One region of the Pinirhizobacter sp. genome, then DNA from elsewhere that is predicted to be linked to it. Evidence: predicted binding sites of a transcription regulator. Region 1 holds the regulator's gene; the other holds the start of a gene.

Region 1 (15,375 bases):
CAACGTGTTCGCCGTGCCGCCGGCCGTGGGGTCGGCCGCGCCCGAAGCACGGCGGATCGCCGCCGGATCAAAACTCACTTCCAGCATCAGCGGCGCCGAACCCGGCTGGCCCTTCTTGTACTGGTATTGCTGGACCAGGGCACCTGGCTGCTTCATGGCATCGGCGTAGCCGGGCTTGGAGCGGGGATCTTGGCCGCCATTGGCGCGGGTGAGTACCTGGGTGAGTGCCGCGGCAATGGCATCGTCGCGGCTGGCCGCCGCGGTGTCGTTCACCGGAACGGTGACGGCATAGGGGGAATTCTGGGCAAACGCCGGGACCACCAGCAAGGCCAGCAACAGAACGATCCAACGGGTGCGCATGGCGGGTCTCATGATGAGCCTTCGAGGAAGGCAAGTGTGCCCAATGGGGCTCCATTCGTCTAATGAGGGGCCTGCTTTGCGGGTACAATCGACCGTTTCCAAGCCGCCAAGACCCGCCCCATGTCCTCCGAGAACGAATCGCTCACCTATCGTGCCGCCGGCGTGGACATCGACGCGGGCAACGCCGTCGTGGAGCGAATCAAACCGCTGGTGAAGAAAACCTTCCGCCCCGAGGTGATGGGCGGGCTGGGCGGCTTCGGCGGACTGTTCGACCTGTCGGGGAAATATGCAGAACCCGTGCTGGTTTCCGGCACCGACGGCGTGGGCACGAAGCTCAAACTGGCCCAGGAACTGAACCGCCACGACACCATCGGCATCGACCTGGTGGGCATGTGCGTCAACGACGTGCTGGTGCAGGGCGCTGAGCCGCTGTTCTTCCTTGACTACTTCGCCACCGGCAAGCTGGACGTCGAAACCACCGTGGCCGTGGTCGGCGGCATCGCCCGGGGTTGCGAACTGGCCGGTTGCGCGCTGATCGGCGGCGAGACCGCCGAGATGCCCGACATGTACCCGCCCGGGGAATACGATCTGGCCGGTTTCACCGTGGGCGCGGTGGAGAAATCGCGCATGGTCGACGGCAGCGCCATCGTTGCTGGCGACGTCGTGCTGGGCGTAGCGTCGTCGGGCCCGCATTCGAACGGTTACTCGCTGATCCGTCGCATCCTTGCCCGCGCCGGCAGCCCACTGGGCGACAAGGTCGGTGACACCACGCTGGGCGACGCGCTGATGGCGCCGACCACTATTTACGTCAAGGCCATGCTCCAGCTGCACCGCGATACACCGGTGCACGGCATGGCACATATCACCGGCGGCGGCCTCACCGAAAACATCATCCGCGTCGTGCCCGATGGCCTGGGCGTGGCGCTGGAATCGAGCACATGGACCTTGCCTCCGGTGTTCGACTGGCTCAAGCGCGAAGGCAACGTGGCGCAGACGGAAATGTGGCGCACGTTCAACTGCGGCATCGGTTTCACCGTGTTGTTGCCGCGTGAGGCCGTGGCCGACGCCACCCGGATCCTTGCCACCCACGGCCTCGCCAGCTGGCCGATCGGCGAGGTCGTCCGTGCCAGCGGCGACGAGCGCGTCCGGATCGCCTGACACCATGCCCGCGCTGCGCATTGCCGCGCTGGCGTCCGGGCGCGGCAGCAACCTTGCGGCCCTGCTCGGCGCCTGCGTCGATGGACGCATCGACGGCAGGTTCGTCCTGGTAGCCAGCGACAAACCCAACTGCGCCGCGCTTAGCCTGGCCGCTGAGGCCGGCGTGCCCACATTGGCGCTGCGGCCCGCCGAATACGCCGATCGTTCATCGTTCGACCGTGCACTGTTCGATGCCCTCGCTGCCAGTGGTGCGGACCTCCTGGTGCTGGCCGGTTACATGCGCATCATCCATCCATCGGTGCTGGTGCCCTGGGCCGGACGCGCGGTGAACGTTCACCCTTCCCTGCTGCCGCTCTACCGCGGACTTCACACCCATGCCCAGGCGCTGGCCGCAGGCGACGCCGAGCATGGTGCGAGCGTGCATTTTGTCACCGCCGAACTCGACGGCGGTCCGGTTCTGGCACAGGCTCGCATCAGCATTGGCCCGGACGACACCGAAGCCACCCTGGCAGCGCGCCTTTTGGTACACGAGCACCGCCTGCTGCCCGCCGTGGTAAGCGCCATCGCATCCGGCCGTATCCACTGGAACGAGGGGGAACCCACCTTCGATGGACGCATCATCCACACGCCCTTGACGTTGGACGACACCGGAAGCCTGCTCGACGCCACCTAAGGTTCAGGCGCCGCAGGTAGACTTTCGCCCCATGACCAAAACGACCCTGATCGCCGCCGCCCTAGTCGCCGGATTCGCTGTCCAGGCCGCCAGCGCCGCCACTCCGCACGCCTTTACCGCGCAGTACCAGGTGCTCCAGGGCGGATCACCGCTGGGCGAAGCAACCGTCGTGCTGAAACCCGCCGGGAACGGCCAGTTCGCCTTCAGCACGGCATCGAAGGGCACAGCCGGCCTCGCTGCGATGGTGGCTGCCAATACCAGCGAAGTATCCACGTTCCGCTGGACCGGCGGCACACCTGAATCGGTGAGCTACGACTATCGCCTGGACGCGTCGATCAAAACCAAGGAACGCCACCTGAAAGTGGACTGGGCCAGCAAGCAGGCCACGGTCGATGACGGCAAGAAGAACTACACCTTCGCCGCCGTGCCGGGCATGGTGGAAAGGAACCTGGCAAGCCTCGCCCTGGGGCTTGCCCTGCAGGCGGGCAAGCAGCAGGTCACCCTGCCGGTGGCGGTGAAGTCGAGCGTCGAGAACCAGCAGTACAAGGTGACGGGCAAGGAAAAAGTGCAGGTACCCGCCGGCAGCTTCGACACCGTGAAGATGACCCGCACCGACGCCGACCGCGGCCTTACTGCCTGGTATGCACCGTCGAAATACGCCGTGCCGGTGAAGATGACCCAGGGCGACCAGGATCTCACCCTGATGCTGGTGTCCTACCGCGCGCAGTAAACCTGCGCACGGCGGAATTTCAGTTCGGCAGGCGGCGGATCTTCGCGCCGAGCACGCCGAGTTTTTCCTCGATGTTCTCGTAGCCGCGATCGATGTGGTACACGCGGTCGACCGTGGTATCGCCCTCGGCCACCAGGCCCGCCAGCACCAGGCAGGCGCTGGCGCGAAGGTCGGTGGCCATGATCGGCGCGCCGCTCATCTTGCCCACGCCCTTGATGATGGCCGTATTGCCTTCCAGGCGAATATCGGCGCCCAGGCGCTGCAGCTCCTGCGCATGCATGAAGCGGTTCTCGAACACCGTTTCGGTGATCACGCCCACACCCTCGGCCACGCAGTTGAGCGCGGTGAACTGGGCCTGCATGTCGGTCGGGAACGCCGGGTACGGCGCGGTGGTGATGTTCACCGCCTTCGGCTTGCGGCCACGCATGTCCAGCTCGATCCAGTCGTCGCCGGTGCTGATATGCGCGCCGGCTTCCTCCAGCTTGGAAAGGACCGAATCCAGCGTATCGGCGCGGGCGTTGCGGCAACGCACCTTGCCGCCGGTGATCGCGGCGCCGACCAGGAAGGTGCCGGTTTCGATGCGGTCGGGCAGCACTTCGTAATGGCAACCGTGCAGACGCTCCACGCCGTGGATGGTCATGGTGGGCGTGCCCGCACCTTCGATATCCGCGCCCATGGCGATCAGGCAGTTGGCCAGGTCGACGACCTCCGGTTCCATCGCCGCGTTATCGATGATCGTGGTGCCATCGGCCAGCGTCGCGGCCATCATGATGTTCTCGGTACCGGTAACGGTAACCATGTCCATCACCACCCGCGCGCCCTTCAGGCGCTTGGCGGTGGCACGGATGAAGCCCCCTTCCACCACGACCTCGGCGCCCAGCGCCTGCAGGCCGCGGATGTGCTGGTCCACCGGGCGTGAACCGATCGCGCAGCCGCCGGGCAACGACACTTCGGCATGGCCGAAACGGGCCACCAGGGGACCGAGCACCAGGATCGACGCGCGCATCGTCTTGACCAGGTCGTAGGGCGCGCAGGTGCTGTTGGTCGAACGCGGATCGACGTGCATCTTCATGCGGTCGTCCAGCACCAGGCGGGTGCCCATCTGGCCAAGCAGTTCAATGAACGTGGTGACGTCGTGCAGGTGCGGCACGTTGCCGATGCTTACCGGCTCGTCGGCCAGCAGGCAGGAAGCAAGGATCGGCAGGACGGCGTTCTTGGCGCCGGAAATGGCGACTTCGCCGTTGAGCGGCTCGCCGCCGGTGATGAGGATCTTGGCCATGGTGGACTCGAAGGGGGAAACGTGAACGAAGGGTGGCGCGGGCTCGGGTTACGGACCGCGCGCGGCGCTTTCATCCGGGGTAAGGGTTTTCAGCGCAAGGGCATGGATGGCCCCGCCCATGAGGTCGCCAAGTGTGGCGTACACCAGCCGATGACGCGCCAGTGGCAGCTTGCCTGCGAACTGGCTGGCCACCACCTCGGCCTCGAAGTGGACGCCGTCGTCGCCCCGCACGTTCGCCCGGGCGCCGGGCAAGCCTTGTTCGATCAGAGCCCCGATGGTGGCCGCGTCCATAAATTCCTTGAGCAATGGGGTGGTCTATCGCGTTTCCAGGCCCGGATGGGCCCGGATGCGGGGCGTCCCAAGGGGTCCGCAACCCGGCGATGACAAAGAGGATAGAATGACAAGCGGCCATGGTAATGGAAAATCTGTGGCGCAGAAACGACAGCATCCCAAGCATAGGCCCGCATGAACGCACGCATCGCCCCGCCCGCCCCCGCTGCCGTGGACCCCGCCGCCCTGGTTACCAGTGCCCGGCGCGTGATCGGCATCGAGGCCGAGGCCATCAGGCTGCTCGAGCCGCGGATCGATGCCGACTTCGTCGCCGCCTGCCAGCTGATCCTGAAGTGCGAAGGCCGCGTGGTGTGCTCAGGCATGGGCAAGTCCGGGCATATTGCCCGGAAGATCGCAGCTACCCTGGCATCCACCGGGACGCCGGCGTTCTTCGTCCACCCGGGCGAAGCCAGCCACGGCGACCTGGGCATGATCCAGCCGCAGGATATCGTCATCGCCATCTCGTACTCCGGCGAGACCGACGAACTGCTCTTTATCCTGCCGGTGTTGAAACGCCAGGGCATCCCGCTGATCGCCATGACCGGTAACGTGCGGTCGTCGCTGGGCCGGGAAGCGGACCTCAACCTCGACGTGAGCATTCCGGTGGAGGCCTGCCCGCTGGGGCTGGCACCCACCGCCAGCACCACGGCGGCACTGGTGGTGGGCGATGCGCTGGCCGTGGCCCTGCTCGAGGCCCGTGGGTTCACCTCCGATGATTTCGCCCGTTCACACCCGGCCGGGAGCCTTGGCCGCCGGCTGCTGCTGCATATCGCCGACATCATGCACAAGGAAGACGCCATCCCCCGCGTGCCGCCGGGCGCCTCGGTCACCCAGGCGCTGATGGAAATGACCCACAAGCAGCTTGGCATGACAGCCGTGGTCGACGATGCCGGCCACCTGCTGGGCGTGTTCACCGACGGCGACCTGCGCCGCGCCCTGGACGACCACGCGGTGGACCTGCGCAATGCCACGGTGGCCGAGCTGATGACGCGCGGCCCGAAGACCATCGGCGCCGACCGACTCGCGATAGAGGCGGCCCAGCTGATGGAGAAACACCAGATCCACGCCTTGCTGGTGATCGATGAATCCCACAAGGTCGTCGGCGCGCTCAACATTCATGATCTGCTCCGGGCCCGCGTGGTCTGATTCGCCTCCCGCCTCCGCCCGGCCCCACCATGCCCTACCGCCACTTCAGTGACCTGGACGCCGCCATCCGCGCCCGTGCCGCCCGTATCCGGCTGGCCGTCTTCGACGTGGACGGCACCCTCACCGACGGCGGCCTGTTCGTGGGCGAGGATGGTCTTGAGACCAAGGTTTTCCACGTGCACGATGGCCTGGGCCTGAAGCGCCTGCACGAAAACGGGGTGCAGGTGGCGATCGTCACCGCGCGGATCAGCCACCCGGTTACCCTGCGTGCGGAGGAACTGGGCATCGAACACCTCTACCAGGGCCAGCAGGACAAACGGGCCTGCGTGCTGGAAATCCTCGACGCCCTTGGGCTCACGCCCGAAGAGGCGGCCTTCATCGGCGACGACCTGCCCGACCTTGCCCCGATGCGCATGGTGGGCCTGGCCGTGGCGGTGGCCGATGCACACCCGACGGTGGCCGAGCACGCGCACTATGTCACGCGCCGCGCCGGCGGCCACGGCGCCGCCCGCGAAGCCTGCGACCTGATCCTGGCTGCCCAGGGCAAGGCCGACAGTGAACTGGAACACTGGCTTTGAACCTGCGCCTGTACCTGCGCGACCGGAAAGTCCCGGTTGCCGTCGTTGCACTGACCGTGGCGGCGCTTACCGCGACCCTGGTGTCGTGGTACATCCAGCCCCGGGCCAAGGTGTCCGACTTCGTCGGCCCACCCCGCTCAGGCTATGTGCTGCACAACTTCATCCTCGATTCCTGGAACGAGCAAGGCGCCTTCAGCTTCCGCCTGCATGCGCCCCGACTCGACCGCCGCGAGGGCGATGACGCCCTGTACCTGATTTCCCCGGACTTCCGCATGCCTCCCAAGGAAGCGGGCACGCCCGACTGGACAGGCCATTCCCAGTACGGCTGGGTGGACTCCGGCGGCGATATCCTCAAGCTCCAGGGCGAGGTTCACATGCACCGGAACGCTTTCGGCACCACGGCGGCCACCCAGATGGATACCTCCGAGGTCACTTCCTGGCCCAAGGAGAATCGCCTGGCCACCGACGCCCCCGCCACGATCGTGCAGGGAACATCTACAATGAAGGGCGTTGGCATGCGGGCCAACCTCGATTCCAAGCACCTGGAGCTCCTCGATGACGTCCACAGCTCGTTCATGCCAAAAAAGCGCACGCCCTAGGCTGCTCCTGGCACTCGGACTGTCAAGCATGCTCACGGCCTTCGGCGCCAGCGCCAGGCAAAGCGACCGCAATGAACCGATCAACGCCCAGGGCGTGTCGGTCGATGCCACCCAGGGTACCAACGGCCTGGTGGTCTACAAGGGCAAAGTGGTGATGACCCAGGGCACCTTGAAGGTCACCGGCGACATCGCGCACATCTACCTGGACGCCGACAACCAGGTGCTGCGTGCCGTCGTCGACGGCAAGCCCGCCACCTTCCATGAGATCGACGACAACTGCAACAACGTCGACGGCCATGCCCTGAACATCGATTACGTGGTGGAACAGAACGTGGTCACCCTCACCACCAACGCCTGGGTGAAGCAGCAGGGCCGCGGCGAATCCAACGGCGACAAACTCGTTTACCACACCGACACCAGCAACATGACCGGCCAAAGCGGCGACACCAACCTGGTGACCATGCAGTTCCTGCCCAAGCCGAAGGCCGCCGCGCCCGGCCAGCCTGCGCCGCCGCGCCCGCAGTCAGTGCCCAACTGCACGCCAACGCCGAAGGCCGCCCCGAAGGCGCCGGCGGCAGGCAAGCTCGCTGTCGCTCCGACTGCCAAGCCCGCTACCGTACCAGCGGCCGCCGCCACTGCCGCCAAGCCCTGACCGATGCTTTCAGCCCAGGGCCTGCAAAAGAGTTTCCGCGCGCGCCAGGTCGTGCGTGATTTCGCGTTTTCCATCCGCGAAGGCGAAGTGGTGGGTCTGCTCGGCCCCAACGGCGCAGGCAAAACCACGTGTTTCTACATGGTGGTCGGGCTGATCGAGGCCGACGCCGGCACGATCAAACTCGACAAACAGGACATCACTGCCCTGCCGATGCATTCGCGGGCGAAGCTGGGCATCGGCTACCTACCCCAGGAAGCCTCGGTGTTCCGCCGCCTTTCGGTCACGGACAACATCCTGGCCGTGCTGGAGCTGCGTGAAAACCTCAACCAGAAGCAGCAGATGCAGGAGCTCGAAGGCCTGCTCGACGAACTCAAGATCGGCCACATCGCCGACCAGAAGGGCATCAGCCTGTCCGGTGGCGAACGTCGCCGCGTGGAGATCGCCCGCGCGCTGGCCGCCAAACCTCGCTACATGCTGCTGGACGAGCCCTTCGCCGGCGTCGACCCGATTTCCGTCGGCGAGATCCAGCGCATCGTCAGGCACCTGAAGGACCGCGGCATCGGCGTGCTGATCACCGATCACAATGTGCGTGAAACCCTGGGCATTTGTGACCGCGCCTACATCATGAACGACGGCGAGGTGTTATCCCGTGGCACCCCGGCACACATCCTCGCCGACGAGAAGGTCCGCGAGGTGTACCTGGGCCGTGAATTCCGCCTGTAGCGCCCGTGCCGAATCCGGTCATCTGGCCAAAGGGCCTGCTGGCCGGCCCTATGCCGACGCGCTAGGATGGCAGGGAACTAGGCGACCATGGCAGGCATGAAACCCGGACTCCAGTTTCGCCTCAACCAACAGCTCACGCTGACGCCCCAGTTGCAACAGGCCATCCGCCTGCTCCAGCTGTCGCAGCTGGAGCTCGAGGCTGAACTTCGGCAGATCGCCGAGGGAAATCCGCTGCTTGAATTCGAGGAAGATGCCGAGCCGGCTGAAGCGGGCGAAGCTGACGAGGAGTTCGAATCCGACCGCTTCATCGATGTCGCCCCGAAGGCGAGCGCCGAGAAGGAAACGGTGGAGTCGCCGCCTGACGTGGACGATACCCATGGCGACTGGGAATCGGAGCCCCGCCATGGCGAGGCGGGAGACTATTCCTCCGGCGGCAGCCGTAACAACCAGGGCGACGAGGACGACGGCTTCGAACCGCAGAATGCCTCGGCACCAAGCCTTACCGAACACCTGTCCTGGCAGCTGAACCTCTCGCAATTCACCCCGCGCGACCACGCCATCGCTACGGCGATCATCCACGCACTGGACGAAGACGGCTACCTGCACGAGGGCATCGATGCGGTCGCCGCCGCCCTGCCCACCGACTTCCATGCCGATGCGGCCGAAATCGAAGCCGTGCGCAAACGCCTGCAACATTTCGACCCTACGGGCGTTGCGAGCCTGGACCTGCGCGACTGTCTGTCGATGCAACTGCGCCAGTTCGCCCCGGATACCGCCTTCCGCGACGTCGCCCTGCGCATCGTGGAATTTGAGCTGGAACTGGTCGCCCGCAACGATTCGGGCAAGCTCGCGCGCAAACTTCGCTGCGACGAAGCGGACGTCGCCGGGGCACTGGGACTGATCCGCTCGCTCGACCCGCGGCCCGGTGCCGCGCTGGACGCCACGCCGGTCGAGTACGTCGCGCCTGACGCCTATGCAAGGCGCGAGAACGGCCGCTGGCTGGTGTCGCTCAATCCCGACTGCCAACCGCGCCTGGGACTGAACCAGCACTACTGCAACCTGATCGCCCGCGCCCGCGGCGAGGACGCCAGCTGGATGAAGGGCCAGCTGCAGGAAGCGCGCTGGCTGCTCAAGAGCCTGCAGTCTCGCGCCGAAACGCTGCAGAAGGTCGCCGAGGTCATCGTTCGGCGGCAAAGCGCCTTCCTCGATTACGGCCCGGAGGCCATGCACCCCCTGGTGCTGCGCGAAGTGGCCGAGGAAGTGGGCATGCACGAATCCACCATCTCGCGCGTCACCACCCGCAAGTACCTGCACACGCCGCGCGGCACCTTCGAACTTAAGCATTTTTTTTCATCCGGTGTCGCCACGGAAGACGGCGGCAGCGCCTCGGCCACCGCGATCCAGGCCATGTTGCGCAAGCTCATCGCAGGCGAAGACCCTCGCAAGCCGCTTTCCGACCAGGCGCTGGCCGAAGACCTGCATCGACGCGGCATTCAGGTCGCACGCCGTACGGTGGCCAAATACCGCGAAGGCATGCGGATTCCCAGTTCATCGGACCGCGTGCGCGCCGGTTAATCACCCAAGGGAACTTGAGCCCAGTCCAGCCGTCCCAATCCTTATAAGAGAAGTGTTTGAAGATAGCGGCACCGCCGTTCACCGGCCGCCAGAATCCGGCCGGACCCGCAGCAACAGGAGGCGAGACACCATGCAACTTCAGCTTAGCGGCCACCATATCGACATCACCGATGCCCTGCGTACCCATGTCGAATCCAAGCTCGACCGCCTGGAACGCCTTTACGAAAACATTACGGGCCTCAATGTGGTCCTCTGCGTCGACGACGCGGAAAAGAAGGCCGAAGGCACCCTCCTGGTGTCCGGCAACCGCCTGCACGCCGAAGCCGTAGAGCAGGACATGTACGCCTCGATCGACACCATGGCCGAAAAGCTCGTCGCACAGTTGCGCAAGCACAAGGAAAAGCAAAGCGACCACCACCAGCGCGAAGCGCGGGAAATGAACCACGTCTGACCCCGGGCACCCCGGGTGCATGGCACAATGAGGCCTGCTTACCCGGGGACACCCCACGCTTGGACCGGCTGACCGCCCGACAACTGTTCGATAGCACCCACGAGCGCATGGGCTTGCGCTGGATCGCCGGCCTGCGCGGTGAAGGGCGCGTGCTCGAACATGGGCAATCGGTCACCCGTCGCCCGTCGCTGGTGGGCTACCTCAATGTGATCTACCCCAACAAGGTGCAGATCATCGGCACCGAGGAACTCAACTACCTCGATGGGCGCGATTCGCGCCAACGCTGGGAAGCCATCCAGAAGATCGCCGCTTACCGCCCGGCAGCGCTCATCGTCACCAAGGAACAACCCGTCCCGGCGGATCTGCGCGAGATGGCCGAGGAAACCGATACCCCGCTCTGGCTCAGCTCCAAGCGCGGGCATGAACTGCTGACCTACCTGCAATACCACCTCGCCCGTACCCTGGCCCCGCGTGTCACCTTGCACGGCGTATTCCTGGAAGTGTTTTCCATCGGCGTGCTGATCACGGGCGAATCAGGCTCCGGCAAGAGCGAGCTTGCACTTGAACTCATCAGCCGCGGCCATCGCCTGGTGGCGGACGACGCCACCGAGTTCACCCTGATCGCCCCTGACGTCATCGACGGCGCCTGTCCGGAACTGCTGCAGGATCTGCTGGAGGTACGTGGCCTGGGCGTGCTGAACGTACGCGAGATGTTTGGGCACACCGCGGTGAAGCCGTCGAAATACCTGCGCCTGGTGATCCAGTTGAAGCCGCTGCGCGAGGGCGAGGACACCGACGCCATGACGCGTATCACCGGCGACGTCGGCCGCCGCAGTATCCTGGATGTCGACGTGCCGATGATCACCATCCCGGTAGCGCCGGGCCGCAACCTCTCCGTGCTGGTCGAGGCCGCCGTACGCAGCCAGGCGCTCAAAAGCAAAGGCATCGATCCGGCACAGACCTTCATGGACCGGCAGGCGCACCAGATGCGCCGCCTGCCGCCGTGGTGAACACATGACGCCCAACATCATCGATCCCAAATCCATTCGCCTGGTCGTGCTTACCGGCATGTCCGGTGGCGGCAAGACGGTCGCCCTGCGCGCGCTGGAAGACCTCGAGTTCTACTGCGTGGACAACCTCCCTGCCGCGCTGATCCCCCAGCTGGTGGCCGCGGTGAGCCAGGGCGAGCACGGCCCGCAAACCCATATCGCGGTGGGTGTGGACGTGCGCAACCGCGAGGCGGATCTTTCGCGCATGCCCAGCGTGCTGTCCGATATCGCGGCCACGGGCGTGGAAGTACACCTGATCTTCCTGGACAGCCGCGACGACGTATTGATCAAGCGCTACTCCGAAACACGCCGGCGCCACCCGCTGTCGTCGGAAGGCCTGTCGCTGGCCGATGCAATTGCGCGCGAACGCAAGCTGCTGCGACCGCTCTCCGCGATCGCCGAACGCGTGCTCGATTCGAGCGAACTGAACGTGCACCAGTTGCGCCGCCTGATCGCCACCGGGTACGCGGCGGCCAGCGATGGCATGACCTTGATGTTCGAATCCTTTGCCTTCCGCCGCGGCTTGCCGCTGGATGCCGATTTCGTCTTCGACGCACGCTGCCTGCCCAACCCCCATTGGGAGGCCCGCCTGCGGCCACTATCAGGCAAGGATGCTCCCGTGCGCGAATACCTTGAGCAACAACCGCTGGTCGAGCAGTACTTCAACGACACGGTGCATTGGCTGGAAAACTGGCTTCCGCAGTTCGAGAAGGACGACCGCAGCTACGTCACCATCTGCATCGGCTGTACCGGTGGCCGCCACCGCTCGGTGTACCTGGTGGAGAAACTGGCCGAACACTTCCGCAACCGCCGCGGCAGCGCCCTCACCTTCCACCGGGAACTCGAATGAGCGACACCGGCGTTGGCGTGCTGTTGATGACCCACGAGGCGGTGGGCCAGGCATTGATTTCGGCCGCACGCCACGTCATGCCGCGGCTGCCCCTGCACGTGGCGGCGGTAGAGGTACCCGCCCATGCCGATCCGGACATCATGCGTTCGCTCACCGCCCAACATGCGCGTGAACTGGACAGCGGCCACGGCGTGCTGGTGCTGGCCGATCTCTACGGCGCCACCCCGTGCAATATCGGCCTGTCCCTGGCTGACCTGGGCGTGCGCATCCGCTGCGTGTCGGGCCTGAACCTGCCGATGTTGCTGCGGGTACTCAACTATCCGGAAAAAACCTTGTCCGAACTTGTCGAAGTGGCTGCCGCCGGCGGCCGCGGGGGAATCTTCATCGACCATGCTTGAGCGCGAAATCGTGGTATCCAACCGCCTGGGCCTGCATGCACGCGCTTCAGCCAAGCTGGTCCAGCTGGTGCAGGGCTTCAAGTCAACTGTCTGGCTGGTGCACCGTGGGCGTGAGGTCAACGCGCAAAGCATCATGGGCGTCATGATGCTGGCCGCGGGACTGGGAAGCCCGTTGCTGGTGCGCGCCGACGGCGCCGATGAAGAAGTCGCCCTGAACGCCGTGGTCGAGCTTTTCGACCGCAAGTTCGACGAGGGCGGTTGATCGTGCGCCGGCAGCTGACCGGTGCCATCGCAGCCCCCGGCATGGCGCTCGGGCGCGCGCGCCTGGTTCAACCGAACATCTTCCACGTCGATACCACGCCGCTGCGCAGCGAAGAGGTGGAAGCTGAAATCGAGCACCTGCACATGGCGCTGGACACCGCGCGCCAGGAACTGCACGAGTTGCGCGGCAAGCTGCACGGCGCGCTGGCCCGCGAGGTGGGCGATTTCATCGACGCGCACAGCCTGCTGCTCGACGACCAGGAACTGCTTCGTGGCCTTGATGAACTGGTCCGGGTAGGTCATTACCGCGCCGGCGCCGCGCTGAAACTGCAGCGCGACCGCCTGGCCGCGGTGTTCGATGCCATGAACGACCCGTACCTCAAAAGCCGGGGCGAGGACATCGACCAGGTGATCGGCCGCGTCATGGCGGCGCTGCAGCAACAGGCCAGTGCCGAGGAGCGCAAGCTCGCCTCGCGCGTGGGCGAGATCCTGGTCTCCGACACCGTGGCGCCGGCGGACATGGCCAACTACACCGGCCACGGCCTGCTTGGCGTGGTGGGTTCGGCCGGCAGCGTGTATTCGCACAGCGCCATCCTGGCGCGCAGCTTCAACCTGCCGATGCTGGTGGGCGTGCGCGACGCGCTCTCGGCTATCAACGACGACGACCTGGTGCTGGTCGATGGTGAGAAGGGCGAGGTGATCGTCCATCCCACCGCGCAGGATCTCCAGCGCTACCGCACATGGCAGCGCGAAGCCGCCAACGAGGGCCGGCGCCTGGCTCGCCTTGCGCATGCGCCGACGAAAACCCGCGACGGCGTGCACCTGCGCCTGTTTGCCAACGCCGAACAATCGTCCGATATTGCCCAGGCACGCAACCGCGGTGCCGACGGCATCGGCCTGTACCGTTCTGAATTCCTCTTCCTGCGCCAGCGCGGCCTGCCAGGCGAAGAAGAACAGTTCATCGCCTACCGCGACGTACTGCTTGGCATGGGCGGCCTACCGGTCACCATCCGCACGCTGGACCTGGGCGCCGACAAGGCCGATGCCGCCGGTCTTGTGATCCGTGGCGAGGATAACCCCGCCCTGGGCGTGCGCGGGGTAAGGCTGTCCCTTCGCTACCCCGATGTCTTCAGTGCGCAGTTGCGTGCCATCCTGCGCGCGGGTGTCTACGGTACGGTGCGCATCCTGGTGCCCATGGTCACCCATGCCGGCGAGATGGCCGCCGTGCGCGCCTTGGTGCGGCAGGCGCGTGAAGACCTCCGCCGGCAGGGGCACGAATTGCCCGAGCGCATCGACATCGGTGCGATGATCGAAGTCCCGGCGGCGGCCATCGGCGTACGCAGCATCCTTGAGAAGTCCGATTTCCTTGCCATCGGTACCAACGACCTGGCGCAATATGTGCTGGCCGCCGACCGCAACAATGATGCACTGGGCGATCTCTACGATCCGCTTCACCCTGCGCTGCTGCGCGTACTCGGCCACGTGATCTCAGCGGCCCGGCGGGCCGGCAAGCCGGTGAGCCTGTGTGGCGAGATCGCTGGCGATCCGATCTATGCGCCGATGCTGGTGGCGTTGGGCCTGTGCGAATTCAGCATGCACCCGAGTCAGTTGCTGCGCGTGCGCGACAAGCTGGCCAACCTCGACCATGGCATGCTGCGCGCGCTGGCGCCTAGCCTGGTGCGTTGCTACACGCGTGATGCCGTGGAAGAACAACTGCGCGAGGCACTGGAACGGCACTAGTGGGGCGCGCGCAACGTGCACGTTGCAATGTACCGTGCATGGCGGCGCCGCCCGCGTTAGCCGCCGACCCCAAGTCCGGCGAGGAAAGCCGTCAGGGCCGCGCCACGATAACGGCCCTGGTGCAGCACGATGCCCAACTGCCTTTCCAGGTCCAGGAAGGGCGTGTGCAGCGCCACCAGCCTGCCGGCGGCTACCGCATCGCCGATGGCCACCCGGGGCAGGCACGCGATACCCAGGCCGGCGATCACCACCTGCTTGATCGCTTCGGTCTGGTCCAGCTCCAGCACACCAGCCGCCGGCGGCAACGACGAAAGCACGCGCTCGGCCTGGGCGCGGGTGGCTGAGCCCCTTTCGCGAAGCACCCATCGCTCACCGGCGAAGTGTGCCGGTTGCAGGCGTCGCCGGGCTGCCAGCGGATGGCCCGGGCGCACGCACACGGCCAACGCGTCACGGCGCCAGAGATGCACCTGCAGGGCGGGATCGGCGATCGGCCCTTCGATGAAGCCGGCATCGAAGCGGTGCTCCAGCACGCCGCGTGAGATGTCCGCGGTATTGCCGACGGCGATGCGGATCGCCACCCGCGGATGAGCCGCGACGAAGCCGCCGAGGAGTTCGCCGGCAAGGTAATTGCCGACCGTGTTGCTGGTACCCAGGGTAAGCGTGCCAGCCAGGGCTTCGCCGGTGGCGGCGGAACCTGCGAAAGCGGCGAAACGCTCGGCGATTTCCCGTGCGCGCGGCAGCAATTCCCGGCCTCGCTCGTTCAGGTGCAGGCGGCCGGCAACACGATCAAACACGGCTTCGCCCAGTAACCGCTCAAGCTCCG
Region 2 (15,375 bases), 120 kb from region 1:
TCGCCTTGTGGCCATTGGCATTGCCCAGACGGCCGCGGAACACCGGCACGTCCTCGGCGAAGACCGAGGCGAATTCCGGCACGGAGATGGGAATGACGTCGCCGGGGCGCAGGTGCAGGAAATCACCAATGCTGATGCGGGTTTCGGCCATCAGCGACGACAGCTCCACCTCGGCGTCGAGAATTTCCTCGTGCAGGGAATGGATCCAGCGGTCGTCACGTTCGGCGCGGTCGCTCTGTACACCGGCGTCGAGCAGTTCGCGGATCGGCTCGACCATCGAATACGGCAGGGTGAGGTGGATTTCCCCGCCGCCGCCGTCCAGTTCGATATGGAAGCGCGAGACCACCACGGTTTCCGTGGGGCTGACGATATTGGCGAACTGCGGGTTGATCTCGGAGTTCAGGAACTCGAAATCCATCTTCAACACCGGGGCCCAGGCTTCGCCCATGGCGGTGAAAATCTCGCCCAGCACGATCTGGATCACGCGGTTTTCGGTCGGGGTGAAATCCCTGCCTTCTATGCGCGCGTGATAGCGGCCGTCGCCACCGAAGAAATTATCGATCACGGTAAACACCAGGCGCGGCTCCAGCACGCACAGGGCGGTGCCTCGCAGGGGCTTGATGCGGACCAGGTTGAGATTCGACGGCACCGCTAGCGAATGCACGTACTCGTTGAACTTCACCATGCGCACGCCCAGCACGGATACCTCGCATGCCTTGCGCAGCACATTGAACAGGTTGGCGCGGAAATAGCGGGCAAATCGGTCGTTGACCATCTCTAGCGTAGGCAGCCGGCCGCGGACGATGCGGTCCTGCTGGGTGAAGTCGTATTCGACGGCCATGCCCGGCGGCAGAGGCTCGTTGACCTCGGTCTCTACCGCACCGCCTTCCACACCGGCCAGCAGTGCGTCGATTTCTTCCTGGGAAAGCAGGTCGCTCATGGCGGGTCCTTGGGTTACTGCATCACGAAGCTGGTGAAATACACCGCGTCGACGCCGGGCTTGCCGGTTTTGTCAGCCACGATCTTCTGCACCGCGGCCAGTGCCTCGGCCTGCAGCTTCTGCTTGCCCTTCGCGTCGGTCAGGGTGCTGGCGTCCTGGCCGGAAAACAGCATCACCAGTGCGTTGCGGATCACAGGATCGGTGTCCTTCACCGCCTGGATGGCTTCCGGATCGTGCGACATCACGGTGATCCCCACCTGCAGGAAGCGCAGGGCGCGGTCATCCTGGAAGTTCACCACGAAACCCGGCTCCAGCGCCTGGTACAGCGCCTCGCGATGGACGGGCTTGGCCGCTTCCTCCGCGCCCTTCTTATGAAGCAGGAAGAAGCCGCCGGCACCCATGGCAATGACGGCCACAGCGAGGATGGCAAGGAGGCCGCCCTTGCCCTTTTTCTTGACGACGGGAGCGGCGTTTTCAGCGGTTGCGGACATGGAAAACCTCAAGCGTTATAGCAATGGCGAAAGCGTTCGCGCGGAACGTCCACGCCGGTCATGATGTTCGTTGCAAGCCGCGTGCCACGCCCTGAAGGGCTTTGCAATGCGGGTTTGCCTTAAAGCAGACGCGCCGGTTTCCCGACGCGTGTCGATATTCCGTTGCCGGGGCCGCCGGTCAGGCGAAGTCGTCGACCAGGGCGTTGGGCGCCCGGACGGTCGCCTGTTGCACGTCCGGCACATCGCCAGGCTCGCCACTGCCCTGCGCAACCTGGGCGAACGACCTGCCATGGTCCTGGCCGCCCTGCCCCGACTGCTGCTGGCCGACCTGCGCCTGGCCAAGTTGCAGGCCGTGGTGGGCAAGCATGGTGTCCAGCTGGGTGAGGGTCTGGTTCACCGCCTGCACGGCGGCGGGATGCTGGGCGGCAAAGGCCACGTCCACGCGGTTCTGGTGCACGCTGATCTTCACGTCCAGCTGGCCCATGTCTTCCGGATGCAGGCGGATGGACGCTTCCTTGATGTCGCCATTGCTCATCCAGGCGATCTGTTGGCCGAGCTCGTTGGCAAAGGCGGGGGTGCCGGCTACCTGGGTGCTTTGCAAGGCAGCCGGCGCCGATACCGGAATGGACGCTTGCGGTACCTGGCCCGTGGCCAATAGCGACGGGTCAGGCAACAGGGACGCCTTGGTCGCATCGGCCTTGTCGCCACTGCCCAGCAACCCTGCCATGGCGTCGCCGACCAGGCCGACTGCCTTGCCGACCACGCCCGTGGCGGCATCGGCAACGGTACCTGCCACCGCACCACCGAGCGAACTGGTGAGGGCCTGGGCCATCTTCGACGACGCCGTGATGGCTGCACCGATGTCGTCGGCGATGGCGGACTTGCTGTCGTTTGTGGCCGTGACCATCGTAGCCGTGGCCGACGTTGTGGCCGGCGCAGCAGCGGTAGTGGCAGCTGGCGCCGGTGCCGCGGATTGCTGGATCAACGCCAGCATGGCAGCGGCGATCGCCTGGCCGTTGGCGGGGTCGGTCGCGGGCTGTGCGGGTCCGGATGTCTGGTCACTTTTGGCCGTCTTGGCGTCGGCTGCGGGTTCTTCGTCGGCATCGGCACCTGGACCCGGGTTTTGTGCGGCCGCGGAAGCTGCGTCGGCCAGAGCCACGGCCACGCCGCCGGTGCCGTCGGCAGCCGTGGCATCAGCAGCATCGCCAGCGTCGGCCCGGTCGCCCTTGGCCTTGGCGTGGTGAGCGCCACCGCCCTGCTGGGGCGCTTGTGCTTGTGACTGTGCCTGTCCAGTTGTGTCGTCTTGCGTGCGTACCGGCGCAGAATGCTGCGGCGGATCTGCTTTTGGCGCAAGCGCAGATGAAGCATGCTTCATCGCATCGCCAAAGCTCGGTGCGTCGTCCCGGTCGGGCGTGGACGCAGATTGCCGCGTAGACGCCCGCTGCGGCGGATTGAGCTGGATGGAGGAAGGCGTCTGGGTGTTCATGAGGTTCTCATCGTCGTTAGGCCGGCTTGCGCTTGGTCTGCGAGCGCTCGTCGGCCTGGTTCTGTTCGCGGCGGTCCTCGGCCTTGCGTTCGGCATCGCGGTAGCGGGTGGTGACGGTGTCCAGGGCCTTGGCCCGGCCACGCGCTTCCATCCATGCCTGCTGCGATGCCGCCACGGCGCGTTCGCGTCGGGCCACCTCGGCCATCTGCTGGACGATGGCCATGTCGATGCGCTGCAGGAAACTCTGGCGATTGAGGATGCCGGCAACGTTGCTGCCGGAAGGGATGCTGCCGTAGTCGTCGCGGTAGCGACGCAGTTCATCGAGCTGTTGCTGGGCCATGGCCAGCTGGTTACGCTGGCCGGCCATGGCAAGCGTGGCTTCCTGCTCGCGTTTTTCAGCCAGGTCCACCACCGGCTGCAGGCGATCGGCACGCGAGGTCATGCGCGCTCAACCTGGGCCACGGCGCCGAGGCCCGCTTCGGCTTCCGCCAGGCCCACCGATTCTTCGGTCTCCTGCTGCAGGAACGCCGACAACTGCGGGTACAGGGCGATGGCTTCGTCCGTGCGCGGGTCGCTGCCCTTCTGGTAGGCACCCACGGCAATCAGGTCACGTTGCTGCCGGTAGGCCGAATACACCTGGCGGAAGCGCTGCGCCGACCGCATGTGCTCGCGCGACACCACGGCGGGCATGACGCGGCTGATCGAGGCTTCGATGTCGATGGCCGGGTAGTGGCCGGCTTCGGCCAGGTCGCGCGAGAGCACGATATGGCCGTCCAGGATCGCGCGCGACGCGTCGGCGATCGGATCGTGGCGGTAGTCGTCGCCCTCGGTCAGCACGGTATAGAAAGCGGTGATGGAACCGGTCCCGGTAGCGTCATTTCCGGCGCGTTCCACCAGCGCCGGCAGCATGGCGAACACCGACGGCGGATATCCCTTGGTCGCCGGCGGCTCGCCGATGGCCAGCGCGATCTCGCGCTGTGCCTGGGCATAACGGGTGAGCGAATCCATCAGCAGCAACACCCGCTTGCCCTGGTCGCGAAAATGCTCGGCCACCGCGGTGGCCAACTGTGCGCCGCGCAGCCGCGAGAGTGGCGGCGCGTCGGCGGGCGCCGCCACTACCACGGCGCGGCGACGGCCTTCCTCGCCCAGCGTGTGATCGACGAACTCCTTCACTTCACGACCGCGCTCGCCGATCAGCCCCACCACGACCACGTCGGCGTCGGTGAAGCGGGTCATCATGCCCAGCAGCGTTGATTTACCCACGCCGGAGCCGGCGAACAGGCCGATGCGCTGGCCGCGGCCAACGGTCAAAAGGGCGTTGATCGCGCGTACGCCGGTATCGAGCGGGGTGTCTATCGGCTGGCGCGACATCGGGTTGATCGGCTCGCGACGCAGCGGCGCGCGCTCGCGCACCATCAGCGGTCCCTTGCCGTCCAGCGGCGCGCCATCGGCGCCGATCACGCGGCCGAGCAGTTCATCGCCCACCGGCACGCCGGACGTGCCGGCGACCGGACGCACGCGCGCATTGGGCAGCACGCCGTGCAACTGGCCCGTGGGCATCAACAGCAGGCGACCATCGGCGAAGCCGACGACCTCGGTTTCAAGTTCGTTGCCGTCGGCGCCGGACACCATGCAGCGCGCGCCCACCGGGGCCTCGCAGCCGACGGCTTCCAGCGTGAGCCCCACTACGCGGCGTAATTTTCCTTCCGCTTGCAGCGGGCGAAGATGGTCCAACTGCGCGCAGCGCATGGCCAGCGCGTCGCTCCAGCGCTGGTTGCGATCCGGCGGAAGGGCGATGACGTCGCTCACGCCTCGGGTTCCTCGTCCACGCGATCGTCGCCGAGTACCGCATCGACCACGGTGGCCAGGCGCGAGCGCAGGCGCGCGTCGATGCGCGAATGTTCCGATTCCAGCCGGCAGTCGCCGCGATCGAGCGTGCGATCCTCGACGATCAGCCATGAATCTTCGGCGCTGTTGCGATGATCGCGCACCAGGGCTGCGTCGTCGGGATGCAGCACAACGCGGACATGGCGCTCGGCAGCCGGCAACACGTGCACGGCCTGACGCACCACCTCAATGATCTTTTCGGGCCTAAGGGAAATCTCCACGCCCAGCACGCGCTCGGCCACCACCGTGGCAAGCCACGCCAGTTCGCGGGCAACCGCATCATCCAACTCCGCCAGCGGACGGGCGGCGGCAGTGTAAAGCGCTTCCAGACGGCCGGTCTGCGACAGCAGTTCACGGCGCGCGGTGGCACGCCCTTCAACGAGCCCCGCGTTAAAGCCTTCCTCACGCGCCTGGCGTTCGATGGCCTCAAGGTCGGCGATCGTCGGCAACGGTGAGGGCTCCTCCTTGACACGGCGCACGGCCGGCTCGCCGACGGCCGGCAGTTCCCAGCGCTCGTAGGCAGAGGCCTCGTCGCGGCCAAGGACGCTCATCAGACGAACTCCTCACCACCACCGGTCAGGGTGATCTGGCCTGCATCGGCCAGGCGGCGTGCACTGGCCAGCACTTCCTTCTGCGCGGCGTCCACTTCGCTGACGCGTACCGGACCCTTCACTTCCAGGTCGTCGCGCAGCATATCGGCGGCGCGCTTGGACATGTTGCTGAAGATCTTCTCGCGCATCGCCGGCTCCGCGCCCTTCAACGCGGTGATCAGCGTGCCAGAGGCTACCTCGCGCAACAGCGCCTGCATGCTTCGGTCGTCGAGGTCGGCAAGGTCGTCGAAGACGAACATCAGCTCTTCGATCTTCTCGCCGAGGTTTGAATCGAGCCCGCGGATGGAGGCCATCAGTTCGGCTTCGCGCGAGGCTTCCATCGAGTTCAGGATGGCCGCGGCCGCCTTCAGGCCGCCCACCGTGGCCGACTTCATCTTGTTGCTTGTGCCGGAGAACTGGCGCTCCATGATTTCATCGAGCTCGTCCAGCGCATGCGGCTGCACGCCGTCGAGAGTAGCGATGCGCATGACCACATCCGAGCGCACGCGCGGCTGCAGGTAGGCCAGCACCTCGGCGGCCTGGTCGGGCTCCAGGTGAGCCAGCACCAGGGCGATGATCTGCGGGTGTTCCTGGCCGATCATCTCGGCAATGGCGCGGCTTTCCATCCACTTGAGCGACTCCAGTCCCTTGGAACTGCGGCCCAGCAGGATACGGTCGATCAGGCTGCCGGCCTTGGTTTCGCCCAGAGCGTTCACCAGCACCTTGCGGATGTATTCCTCCGTACCCACGCCCAGCGCCGTGTGCTGGCCAAGGTCTTCGGTGAGGCGTGTGATCACGCCGTCGACCTGTTCCTTGGACACGTTTTTCAGCGCCGCCATGGCGGTGCCGACCGATTGAACGTCGCGGGCATTCAGGTGCTTGAGCACCGTGGCCGCGTCGTCTTCGCCAAGCGTCAGCAGCAGGATCGCCGCACGTTGGGAACCACTCAATGCATCAGCCATCTTCAGCCACCCAGCTCTTGACTACCTGCGCAACCTGTTTGGGATTGTCGTTGGCCATGCGCTTGGCCAGGCCGATCTTCTGTTCGTAGGCGAGGAGTGCCGGGGCGCCCTTGCCCCTTTGCGTTTCCAGCTGTGGCGAGTCGCGCTCGTCGTCGTCCACCATCACCGACACGGTGGGCACGGGACCTGCCAGTGCCGGCTGCAAGCCGCCGACGCTTGGCCGCATCGCCGTGCGCATCATCGGGCGGATGACGAAGAAGGCCACGGCCAGTGCCGCCAGCACGCCCAGCGCCTGCTTGATCAGGTCGAGCATGCCCGGCTTCTGCCAGAAGGGAATATCGATGCCCACGTCGTCCACCGGGGTGGCGTGGAAGGCTTCGTTGATCACGCTGACGCTATCGCCACGCGCGGCATCGAAGCCCACGGCATTCTTTGTGAGCGTGGTCATGCGCTCGATTTCTTCCGGGGTGAAGGCAACGCTTCCAGGCTTGCCGTCCTTGCCCACCACTGATTTGTTGTCCACCACCACCGCGACGGTCAGCCGGGACACCTTCCCTGCCGGGTCCACCACGTGGCTCACGGTGCGGTCGAGTTCGTAGTTGCGCGTGGCACTGTTGCTGCTCTGGCTGGGTTCGGTGGCCTGTGCGGTGGCGGTCGCCTGGGGGGCACCGGGCTTCTTGCCTGCATCGGGTTTGGCCGCGGTGGCCTGGGCGACGGTGTTGGGCGGCTGGTTGGACAGCGCACCCGGCACGCCACCGGCAGCGGTACCGTCATGGCGCGTATCGCTGCTGGTCTGCTCGCTGCGCAGCGCCGGATTGTCGTGGTTGAACACTTCGCTCGCCTTCTCGGTGTTCGAGAAGTCGAGGTTGGCAAACACCTGCGCGCGCACCTTGCCGGCGCCCACCAGCGGCGTGAGCAATTCCTCCACGCGGGAGGCGTAGGTGCTTTCGATCTGGTTGGACAGGCGCATGCGCGTGTCGCCGATGGCCGCCGGGCTGTCCGGATCGGCGTTGGTAAGAAGCTGTCCTGCCTGGTCGATCACCGAAACGTTACGCGCATCCAGACCCGGCACCGACGAGGACACCAGGTGCACCACCGCGGACACCTGGCCGGCATCGAGTGAACGGCCCGGATACAGGGCCACCACCACCGACGCGCTGGCTGGATGGTTGTCGCGGATAAAGGCCGAAGGCTTCGGCAGCGCCAGGTGCACGCGCGCGCCCTTGACCGACTGCAGGCCGCCGATGGTCTGGCCAAGGTCGTTTTCAAGCAGTTGCTGGTAACGGCTCCGCTCGGCCATGTCGCTCATGCCGAAGGGAGAATCCGACTGCGCCGTGGCGCCACCCTGGGACGCGCCCTGCGGCAGGCCCTGCGAGGCAAGTTTCAGGCGCATGGCTGCCACGTCGGCGGCCGGCACGAATACCGACGCCCCATCGGTGCCAAGCTTGTAGGGCTCGTTGGCCGCCTGCAAGGCCTGGGTAACGGCGGCGGCGTCCTTCTGCTCGAGGCCGGCGTAAAGCATCCCGTAGTCGGGCGTGCGAGACCACATCACCACCGCTACGCCGATGGCGACCGCGGCGGCAATGCCGGCCATCAAGGTCAGCTGGCGTGCCACCGGAGTGGCGGCCAGGTTCTTGAACGATGCCAGCCGGGAATCGGTGGTGGCGACGGGGTTATCAGCCATGGGTGAACAAGTCCGTTAGTAGAAGGGTCATGAACAGTCGCTTAGAACGACATGTTCATGATGTCCTTGTAGGCATCAACCATCTTGTTGCGTACCTGGGTAACCGTGCTCAGCGATAGATCCGCCTTCTGCACCGACAGCATCACCTGGGCCAGGTCCACGCCCTTGTCGCCTCGCTCGAAAGCGGCAGCCTGTACACCAGCGGTCTTTTGCAGGTCCGCCACGCTACCCAGCGACTGCTTAAGCAGCGCGCCGAAGTCCGACGGGGCCGCGGAGCCGCCAATGGTGTTGATCTTCGCCGACGGCAATTCCGTTACCGCCGTCATCCGGCGCATCTGGGAAAGCAGGCTGTTTACGTCGATCGTGGTCATGGCGGTTTTCCGGCGCGCGTTGGCGTTTGGACGGTGCGATGCACGTGGCGTGCCAAAGCAGCGATGGACGGTGAGTGACCCAGCAAGAAGACAAGAAGGTGGGCAGTACGTGGTCAACGCACTACCGATGGGGCTTTTCTCCGGCACAAACCTGTCCTGGGCGGGCCGCCAGGCACCACCAGAAGTAGCGATTGCCGAAGGATCTGCCGACGCGGTTACCGACTGCGTGGCTGACCTGCCGCTCCCTAAGGGTGCACGCCAACTGGCGCACTGCCCACCTTGTTGCCTTCTTTATTCTTGTCCAGGGCCGGAAGAAGACCTCCGGCCACCAGGTCAAGCGGTGATCTGCACGGCGTCGTTCAGGCCGTACTTCCGCAACTTCTCCACAAGCGTAGTGCGCTGCACGCGCAGCAGCTTGGCCGCATGTGCCACCACACCATTGGCCGAATCCAGTGCCTGGCGGATCAGGCCGATCTCGATGCCAGCCAGGTGGTCTTTCAGATCCAGGCCGCCGGCCGGCAAAGTGGCTGCATCGTTGCCGCTGGCATAGGTGTCGGCAATCACCGGCTGCTCTTCCATATAGGCCAGCAGCGCCGCGCCGCAGATGTCTTCCACCACCGATGCACCGCGATATTTTTCCGGCAGGTCCGCTGCGCGGATCTCGCCGTGCGGCAGCAGGATGGCCATGCGCTCGACAAGGTTCGACAGCTCGCGAACGTTACCGGGCCAGGCATAACCGCGCAGTGCTGCCAGGGCCTGGCCTGAAAACCGGACATTACCCAGGCCACGCTGGGCAAGTCGGTGGTTGAATTCACCGATCAGCGAGGAAAGATCGTCCAGGCGCTCGCGCAGCGGCGGCATCTCCACCGGGAAGACATTCAGGCGATAGAAGAGGTCTTCGCGGAAGACACCGTCCTGGATCGATTGCTCAAGATTGCGGTGGGTGGCGGCAATGATGCGCACATCGCAGCGCTGGGGCTTGTTGCCACCGACACGCTCGAAGGTACGTTCCTGCAGCACACGAAGCAGCTTCACCTGCATCGGCAGGCTCATGTCGCCGATCTCGTCCAGGAACAGCGTGCCGCCTTCGGCCAGTTCAAAGCGGCCCTTGCGGGTGTTGATGGCGCCAGTGAAGGCCCCCTTCTCGTGGCCGAACAGTTCGCTTTCGAGCAGTTCGGCCGGAATGGCGCCGCAGTTGATGGCGATGAAAGGCTTGTCGGCGCGCGGCGAGCAATCGTGGATGGTGCGGGCCACCAGTTCCTTGCCCGTCCCGGACTCACCCAGCACCAGTACCGAGGAATCGAACGGGGCTACCTGGCGGATCAGGCTGTTGACGCGCTGCATCGGGGCAGACGCACCGACGAAACGGCGATTGGCGTTGGCTTCGTCGGCCAGCGCTTCGAACGTGCGAAGGGCGGCGGCAAGGCGGGCATAGCGCAACGGGAAGTCGACCAGTTCCGCGCCGCGATGTTCGTTGACGGCAACCAGTTCCGCGGCCATCGGGGCGTCGGCGGCTACCAGCAACGGCAGCTTCGATGCCTTGGCACCCAGCGGGCCCATGGCCACCGACAGTGCATCGTTGCCGCCGATGGAGCCGACGAAGACGGCCATCGCGGCCACCCCCTCGACATCGTCGTGGCCGACACGGCGCGGCTCGTAACCCATGAAGGTAAGTGCGGCGGCCAGTGACTCGGCGCGGCTGTTGTCAGGCTCGACGACCAGAATGATGGAAGACTTCACGACCCTACCCCTTGGTGCGAATGTGATGACCCGTCGGCGGCGCCGGACGGGCTCTTGACCCTCTACATGGATGGATAGATCAAGAAGCGTGCCATCGCCGGAAATCCGTCGCACAACGTCGTGCTGGCGGCAGAAAAGCGCCACGAACCTCGTGGATTTCCGACGGCGTTGCCGGAACGGGGCAGCCACTTGCACGGCGTGGGTCAGAAAGTGACGCTACCGCCAGCAATGACGACACGCGTCGCAAATGTGACGCAGTGTGTCCAAAGCACGTGAAAACGTTTGATGCAAGGCGGTTCAACGGCCCTCGATGGGGCCGGTTGACGCGGGCTCGGGACGGCTTGACAAGGCGCCGGACGGCGCCTAGCGCACCATTTGCTTGGCTTCGGCCACCTGGCGGCGGTGCTGGCGGAACACCAGACGCTCCATGGCGTCGCGGACTCCTTCGGAGAGTCCCTGGAAAGCCACCAGGCCGACTTTGGCGCCCGGCGCATGGATCACCTGGCCGGGCAACTCCAACGGCAGGGCACGGCAGGCATCGAAGTGGATGCGCAGCATCACCCGCTTGCCCGGATCGGGAAGGATCCTGCGCGGAAGTTCCGCCGCCCAGGCGTTGAAGCGCACGTCCACCCGTGGTGGCAGGGCGGCCGACGGCAGGGCCAGGCGGTTGACCAGCTCGATCACCGCGTTGAGTTTGGCATCGATGCGGGAAAGTTCCTGCAGCACCGCGCCGTCGTCCTCGAGGGTGTCCGCACGGCGCTCGGTAAGGGAACCCACCGTGGTCAGCAGGCTGGCATTGCGCTCATTGAGCAAGGCAAGTTCACGGGCCTCGGGGGCCTCGGCCAGGGTGCAGGACGCATGCAGCAGGGCCTCGTAGGCCACGCGATCGCTGAACTCCCTAAAGATGTCCTGACTCATATGCTGCCCGCTCCCCATTTGTTGAGGTGACGATACCCGTTTTGTGACGTGGCGCACATATTAGATGTTGTCGCGCGCTTCCCGCGCGCGGGTCTTTGTCATCGCATCGATGGCAAGCATGGCCTTGATGGACTTCAGCATACCCTCGTCGGCGGGCAGCGGGCCCTGCAGCAAGACGGCGCGCTCAGCCTCGAGGACGGCAACAGCCTGCCAGTCGTGACGCGTCGCCGCTTCATGCATGGCACCGGTGATGGCCAGGGCCCGCTGAACCACGTCAAGACTCATGGCGTTGGTACCAGCAATTGCGAGCAGAGTTCGCCGAGCACGCGGTCGGCCCGGTCCAGCCGGACCAGGACCGCATCGATCAACTCCCGGGCATCGTCGACCGGTTCGGGCAAGGCTTGCGGCGCGGGGGCTTGCATGGCACGTCAGCTTCGGGCGGCAGCCAGGTAGGCGCTGGCGCCACGATAGCCCTGCCCGCTCTGGCCGAGCTTGCGCGCCACCTCGGCCCGGGCCATGGCGGCGTGGCCTTCGATCGCACGGTTGCACTCGAGCATGCGGCGAAGCAGTTCCACGCTGGTGGCATCGGCCGGATGTCCCTGGGCCAAAGCCTCGGCGCGCACGGGTTCAAGCGTTGCCACGGCATCCCAGTCACCGGCCGAAGCCGCGGTGAGCATGCTTTCACTGGTGGTCACGGCCAGGCGCAGGGCATCGTGGTGGGTGGCGCTCATCACGCGGCGCCCGACTTGAGTTCGGCCAGGTACTGGCTGCGGATCTCGCGCCAGCTGTCACGGATGGGACCGAGCAGGCGGGCCGATTCGGCCAGGGCGGCATCGTCGTTATGGGCCTGTGCCGCCAGCAGGCGACGGCCGATATATTCGTACAGCGCTTCCAGGCGGCCGCTAAGCTTGCCGCCCTTGGCGTGGTCCAGGCTTGAGCGCAGTTCCACCACGATCGCCATGGCCTTCGATACGCTGATCGCCTTGCCGCCCAGGTCGCCGCGGCCCAGGTGGTTGCGTGCCTGGTTGATGCGCTCGATGGCGGTGTCCAGCAGCAGCATGGTCAGCTGGTGCGGATCGGCATCTTCCACGCGCCCGTGTACCGCATTCTGCTGGTACATGGCGCTGGCGCTACGCGGGTAACCGTAGGACATGACCTTATTCCTTAGTTGTTCTTGGTGTACGTCGCTTCCAGCCCGGCCAGTGCCTTGGTCAGGTACGAGCTGGTGGTGTTCAACGTCGACATCAGGGTATCGAGCTGCGTGTACTGGGTACGGAGCATGGATTCATACGTGGACATGCGCGAGTCAAGCGCGGTCTGCTGCGTGTCCAGGCGGGTCAGGCTGGCCGTCAGCGCCGTGGCGCGGGTGGCGATGATGCCCGAGGGCGCGATCAGCGTATTGGTGACGTTGGCAAGCTTGGTGGCCAGGCCATTGGTGCCGGAGAAAAGATCACGTACCCCGGCAGGGTTGCTGGCCAGGGTGGCATTGAGCTTGGCGCTGTCGAAGCTCATCTGCCCGGTGGAATCGCGCTTGATGCCCAGGTTCGCAAGCGTGCCGATGGAGTTACCCGGCACGGCGCCATTGATCAGGCTCGCCACCTGCCGCTTCACCGAATTGAGCATGCTGTCGCCCAGCAGCACGCCGGACGTCTTGCTATTGGGATCGTAGCTTTCCAGGGTATCGACGGTAGTCTGGTAGTCGTTGTAGGCGTCGACGAAATCCGATACGTCTTGCGCGACGCCACTGGTGTCCTGGGCCACGGTGAGCTGACTGGTACCGGTGGCGGTGAGGTTCAGCGTTACGCCGTCAAGCACGCCGCTTACATTGTTACTGGCGCTGGTGGCGGGAATGCCGTCCACCGTGAGCTTGGCATCCTGCGCGACACCCGTGCCGTCGGTAGCCGGCGTCGCCAGCTGGTTGGCGAAGGCGAGCAACCCATCGCTGCTGGTGGCGTTGGCACTCACCGTAAAGGCATTGGCCACGCCGGTCTTGGTGGAGCTCAGCAGCAGCTGCGAACCATTGGCGCCGTTCACCACCGTGGCCTGCACACCCGGGTTGCCGGTGGCGCCATTGATGGCGGCAGCGATGTCGGCCAGGCTTGCCGTCGCCGACACCGCCACATTGATATTCTTGCCACCCACGCCGATGGTCAGCGTGCCCTCGCCTATTGCATCCTTGGCGCCGTAGGTATCGCTGGTGCGCTTCTGCGCGGTGGCCAGTTGCGACACCACCACGTTGTAGCTGCCCGGCTGGGCGGAGGTGAGCGTCGAGGTAGTGCCGATCGACGTATTCGACAACGTGGCCGCATACGTGCTGTAGGTGGTGGCCTGGGAAAGCTTGGTGATTGCGCCGTTGAGGTTTGACAGCGCCAGCTTCAGGGCATTGATGCCCACCAACTGGGCATTGGCCGTCGTTGTCTTGTTGTCGATCTGGTTCTGCTCGCCCGCCTTGCGGGCGTTGACCAGCGCGGTAACGATCGAATCCACATCCAGGCCCGAACCGATGCCGGCGGCGCTGATCAAACCTGCGAGGTTCGTCCCGGTGCTGCTGCCCGAGCTGCCCGATGCACCCGACGCGCCGCTGCTGCCCGACGAGCTCGTGCCCAGCTGGGCAAGCAGAGAGCTCAGGTCGGAACTTCCAACGGTCGACGTGGTGGTCATGATGTGTCCTTCAGGGCTTCGTGTGTTTCGTTGCACGAGATGCCGGCAAAACCCACGCCCGGTGCATGGGCTTTGCCGGCATCTTGCAATGGCGCGGCGGCTTTCACCGCCGCGCCATGCAATGCTTCAAACAGTTACTGGAGAAGCTTCAGAACCTGCTGCGGCTGCGAGTTGGCCTGCGACAGCACCGAGATACCGGCCTGCTGCAGCACCTGGGCCTTCGACAGGTTGGCCGTCTCGGCCGCAAAATCCGCGTCCTGGATGGTCGACTGTGAACTGGTCAGGTTGGCCGATTCGGCCGACAGCGTGCTGATCGTCGACTGGAAACGGTTCTGGATGGCGCCCAGGTTCGAGGCCAGGTTGCTGACCGCGGTCAGGGACGTATCGACGCGGGAGATCAGCGCATTGGCGTCATCCACGGTCTTCACATCGCCGCCAGACAACGAACCGCTGACTGCGCCGGAGATCGCACCGCCGGTGGCGATACCCGAAGCGCCCGAACCGGTGCCGACGGTGACGTCGAGCGCGGTGGCCGAGTACAGGTTGATCTTCTTGCCGTCGCTGCTGACTGCGGCGGACACGCCGGAGTTGGAAGCGTTGATGGCGTCGGACAGGTCCTGGATGTTGGCGAAGGTACCCGTCACGTCAACCGTGCCGGAGGTGGCACCGGCGCCCGTGGCGATCGAGAAGTCACCCGAACCCAGGGTCACCGAGGCGCCGCTGGCGAACAGGGTGGACAGGTCGTCGGTGGACGAGGTGGCGATGGCGCCCACCTGGTCGGCGCGAACGCCCTGGCCCAGGGCCACGGAGATGGTCTGGCCGACGTTGGCACCGACCTGGAACGAAAGCGAGCTGGTGGAACCGTCCAGCACCTTGGTGCCGTTGAAGTCCGTCTGGTTCGCGATGCGGGTGATTTCCGACAGGCGCTGCTGCACTTCCGTATCGATCGCGGCGCGGTCGGTATCGGTGTAGGTGCCGTTGGCGGACTGCACGGCCAGGTCACGGATGGCCTGGAGGTTGGCGGTCACTTCGTCCAGCGCGGAACCGGTGGTCTGGGCCAGCGAGATGGCGTCCGAAGCGTTCGACGAAGCCTGGGACAGGCCGCCGATCTGCGTGGAGAAGCGGGTGGAGATCGCGTAACCAGCGGCGTTATCCTTGGCGCTGTTGATCTTCAGGCCCGAGGAAAGACGCTCGGTCGCCTGCGCCAGGGCGCTGGTCGACTTGGTCAGGTTGTTCTGCGCCTGCAGCGAAGAACTGTTGGTATTGATAACGAGTGCCATTGAATATCTCCTAAAGCGGAATAGTTAGCCGGATTCAAAACGTAAGGCTCAGTACATCCCGGCGGGGATTCCACTGTCGGAAATGCCGACCGCCTCGGGGATATGTTTCGGCTCCCTCGCTAAATACTTGAGAGCAAGTGCCCTGCACACGGTCCCGGGGGTACTTCAGCAATCCGCGTGCCAAGCCCGAAACCGGCGCAAGAACAGCAGAAAACCCTTTAAAACAAGGGTTGGCAGCGAACTTGCACTCTCCACGCGTTAGTCCTTGGCGCGCCGGTTTTCTGGCGTCCGGACCCCTGGATATGGCTCCCCCTGGAGTGGCTACATGACGCAAGAACAAGCAGTTTTCGAAGAATCCGCCCGGG

The links. Region 1 encodes sigma-54, which starts transcription at its own class of promoters, with help from an activator protein. Its sites were predicted from a motif close to TGGCACGNGCNTTGC; they were not measured.
Region 2: VGM61_RS03155 (flagellar basal body-associated FliL family protein) is a predicted target of sigma-54. The motif match lies at 1,504-1,518, and genes of this name have one in related genera.

The regions. Positions count from the first base shown of each region.
Region 1 is NZ_DASYDG010000010.1:171,006-186,380, forward strand. Features, by position in the region: gene VGM61_RS03735 (DUF2066 domain-containing protein) at 1-360, opposite strand, end outside; gene purM (phosphoribosylformylglycinamidine cyclo-ligase) at 481-1,518, shown strand; gene purN (phosphoribosylglycinamide formyltransferase) at 1,523-2,191, shown strand; gene VGM61_RS03750 (DUF3108 domain-containing protein) at 2,223-2,921, shown strand; gene murA (UDP-N-acetylglucosamine 1-carboxyvinyltransferase) at 2,941-4,200, opposite strand; gene VGM61_RS03760 (BolA family protein) at 4,249-4,491, opposite strand; gene VGM61_RS03765 (KpsF/GutQ family sugar-phosphate isomerase) at 4,666-5,676, shown strand; gene VGM61_RS03770 (KdsC family phosphatase) at 5,706-6,254, shown strand; gene lptC (LPS export ABC transporter periplasmic protein LptC) at 6,251-6,853, shown strand; gene lptA (lipopolysaccharide transport periplasmic protein LptA) at 6,882-7,505, shown strand; gene lptB (LPS export ABC transporter ATP-binding protein) at 7,509-8,228, shown strand; gene VGM61_RS03790 (RNA polymerase factor sigma-54) at 8,325-9,803, shown strand; gene hpf (ribosome hibernation-promoting factor, HPF/YfiA family) at 9,934-10,254, shown strand; gene hprK (HPr(Ser) kinase/phosphatase) at 10,314-11,264, shown strand; gene rapZ (RNase adapter RapZ) at 11,269-12,153, shown strand; gene VGM61_RS03810 (PTS fructose IIA subunit family protein) at 12,150-12,551, shown strand; gene VGM61_RS03815 (HPr family phosphocarrier protein) at 12,544-12,813, shown strand; gene ptsP (phosphoenolpyruvate--protein phosphotransferase) at 12,816-14,552, shown strand; gene VGM61_RS03825 (LysR family transcriptional regulator) at 14,609-15,375, opposite strand, start outside.
Region 2 is NZ_DASYDG010000010.1:50,420-65,794, forward strand. Features, by position in the region: gene fliM (flagellar motor switch protein FliM) at 1-940, opposite strand, end outside; gene VGM61_RS03155 (flagellar basal body-associated FliL family protein) at 955-1,431, opposite strand; gene VGM61_RS03160 (flagellar hook-length control protein FliK) at 1,610-2,917, opposite strand; gene fliJ (flagellar export protein FliJ) at 2,934-3,359, opposite strand; gene fliI (flagellar protein export ATPase FliI) at 3,356-4,666, opposite strand; gene VGM61_RS03175 (FliH/SctL family protein) at 4,723-5,355, opposite strand; gene fliG (flagellar motor switch protein FliG) at 5,355-6,356, opposite strand; gene fliF (flagellar basal-body MS-ring/collar protein FliF) at 6,349-8,040, opposite strand; gene fliE (flagellar hook-basal body complex protein FliE) at 8,082-8,411, opposite strand; gene VGM61_RS03195 (sigma-54 dependent transcriptional regulator) at 8,745-10,151, opposite strand; gene VGM61_RS03200 (PilZ domain-containing protein) at 10,515-11,069, opposite strand; gene VGM61_RS03205 (hypothetical protein) at 11,130-11,354, opposite strand; gene VGM61_RS03210 (hypothetical protein) at 11,351-11,491, opposite strand; gene VGM61_RS03215 (flagellar protein FliT) at 11,498-11,800, opposite strand; gene fliS (flagellar export chaperone FliS) at 11,800-12,222, opposite strand; gene fliD (flagellar filament capping protein FliD) at 12,234-13,730, opposite strand; gene VGM61_RS03230 (flagellin) at 13,865-15,010, opposite strand; gene VGM61_RS03235 (glycosyltransferase) at 15,336-15,375, shown strand, end outside.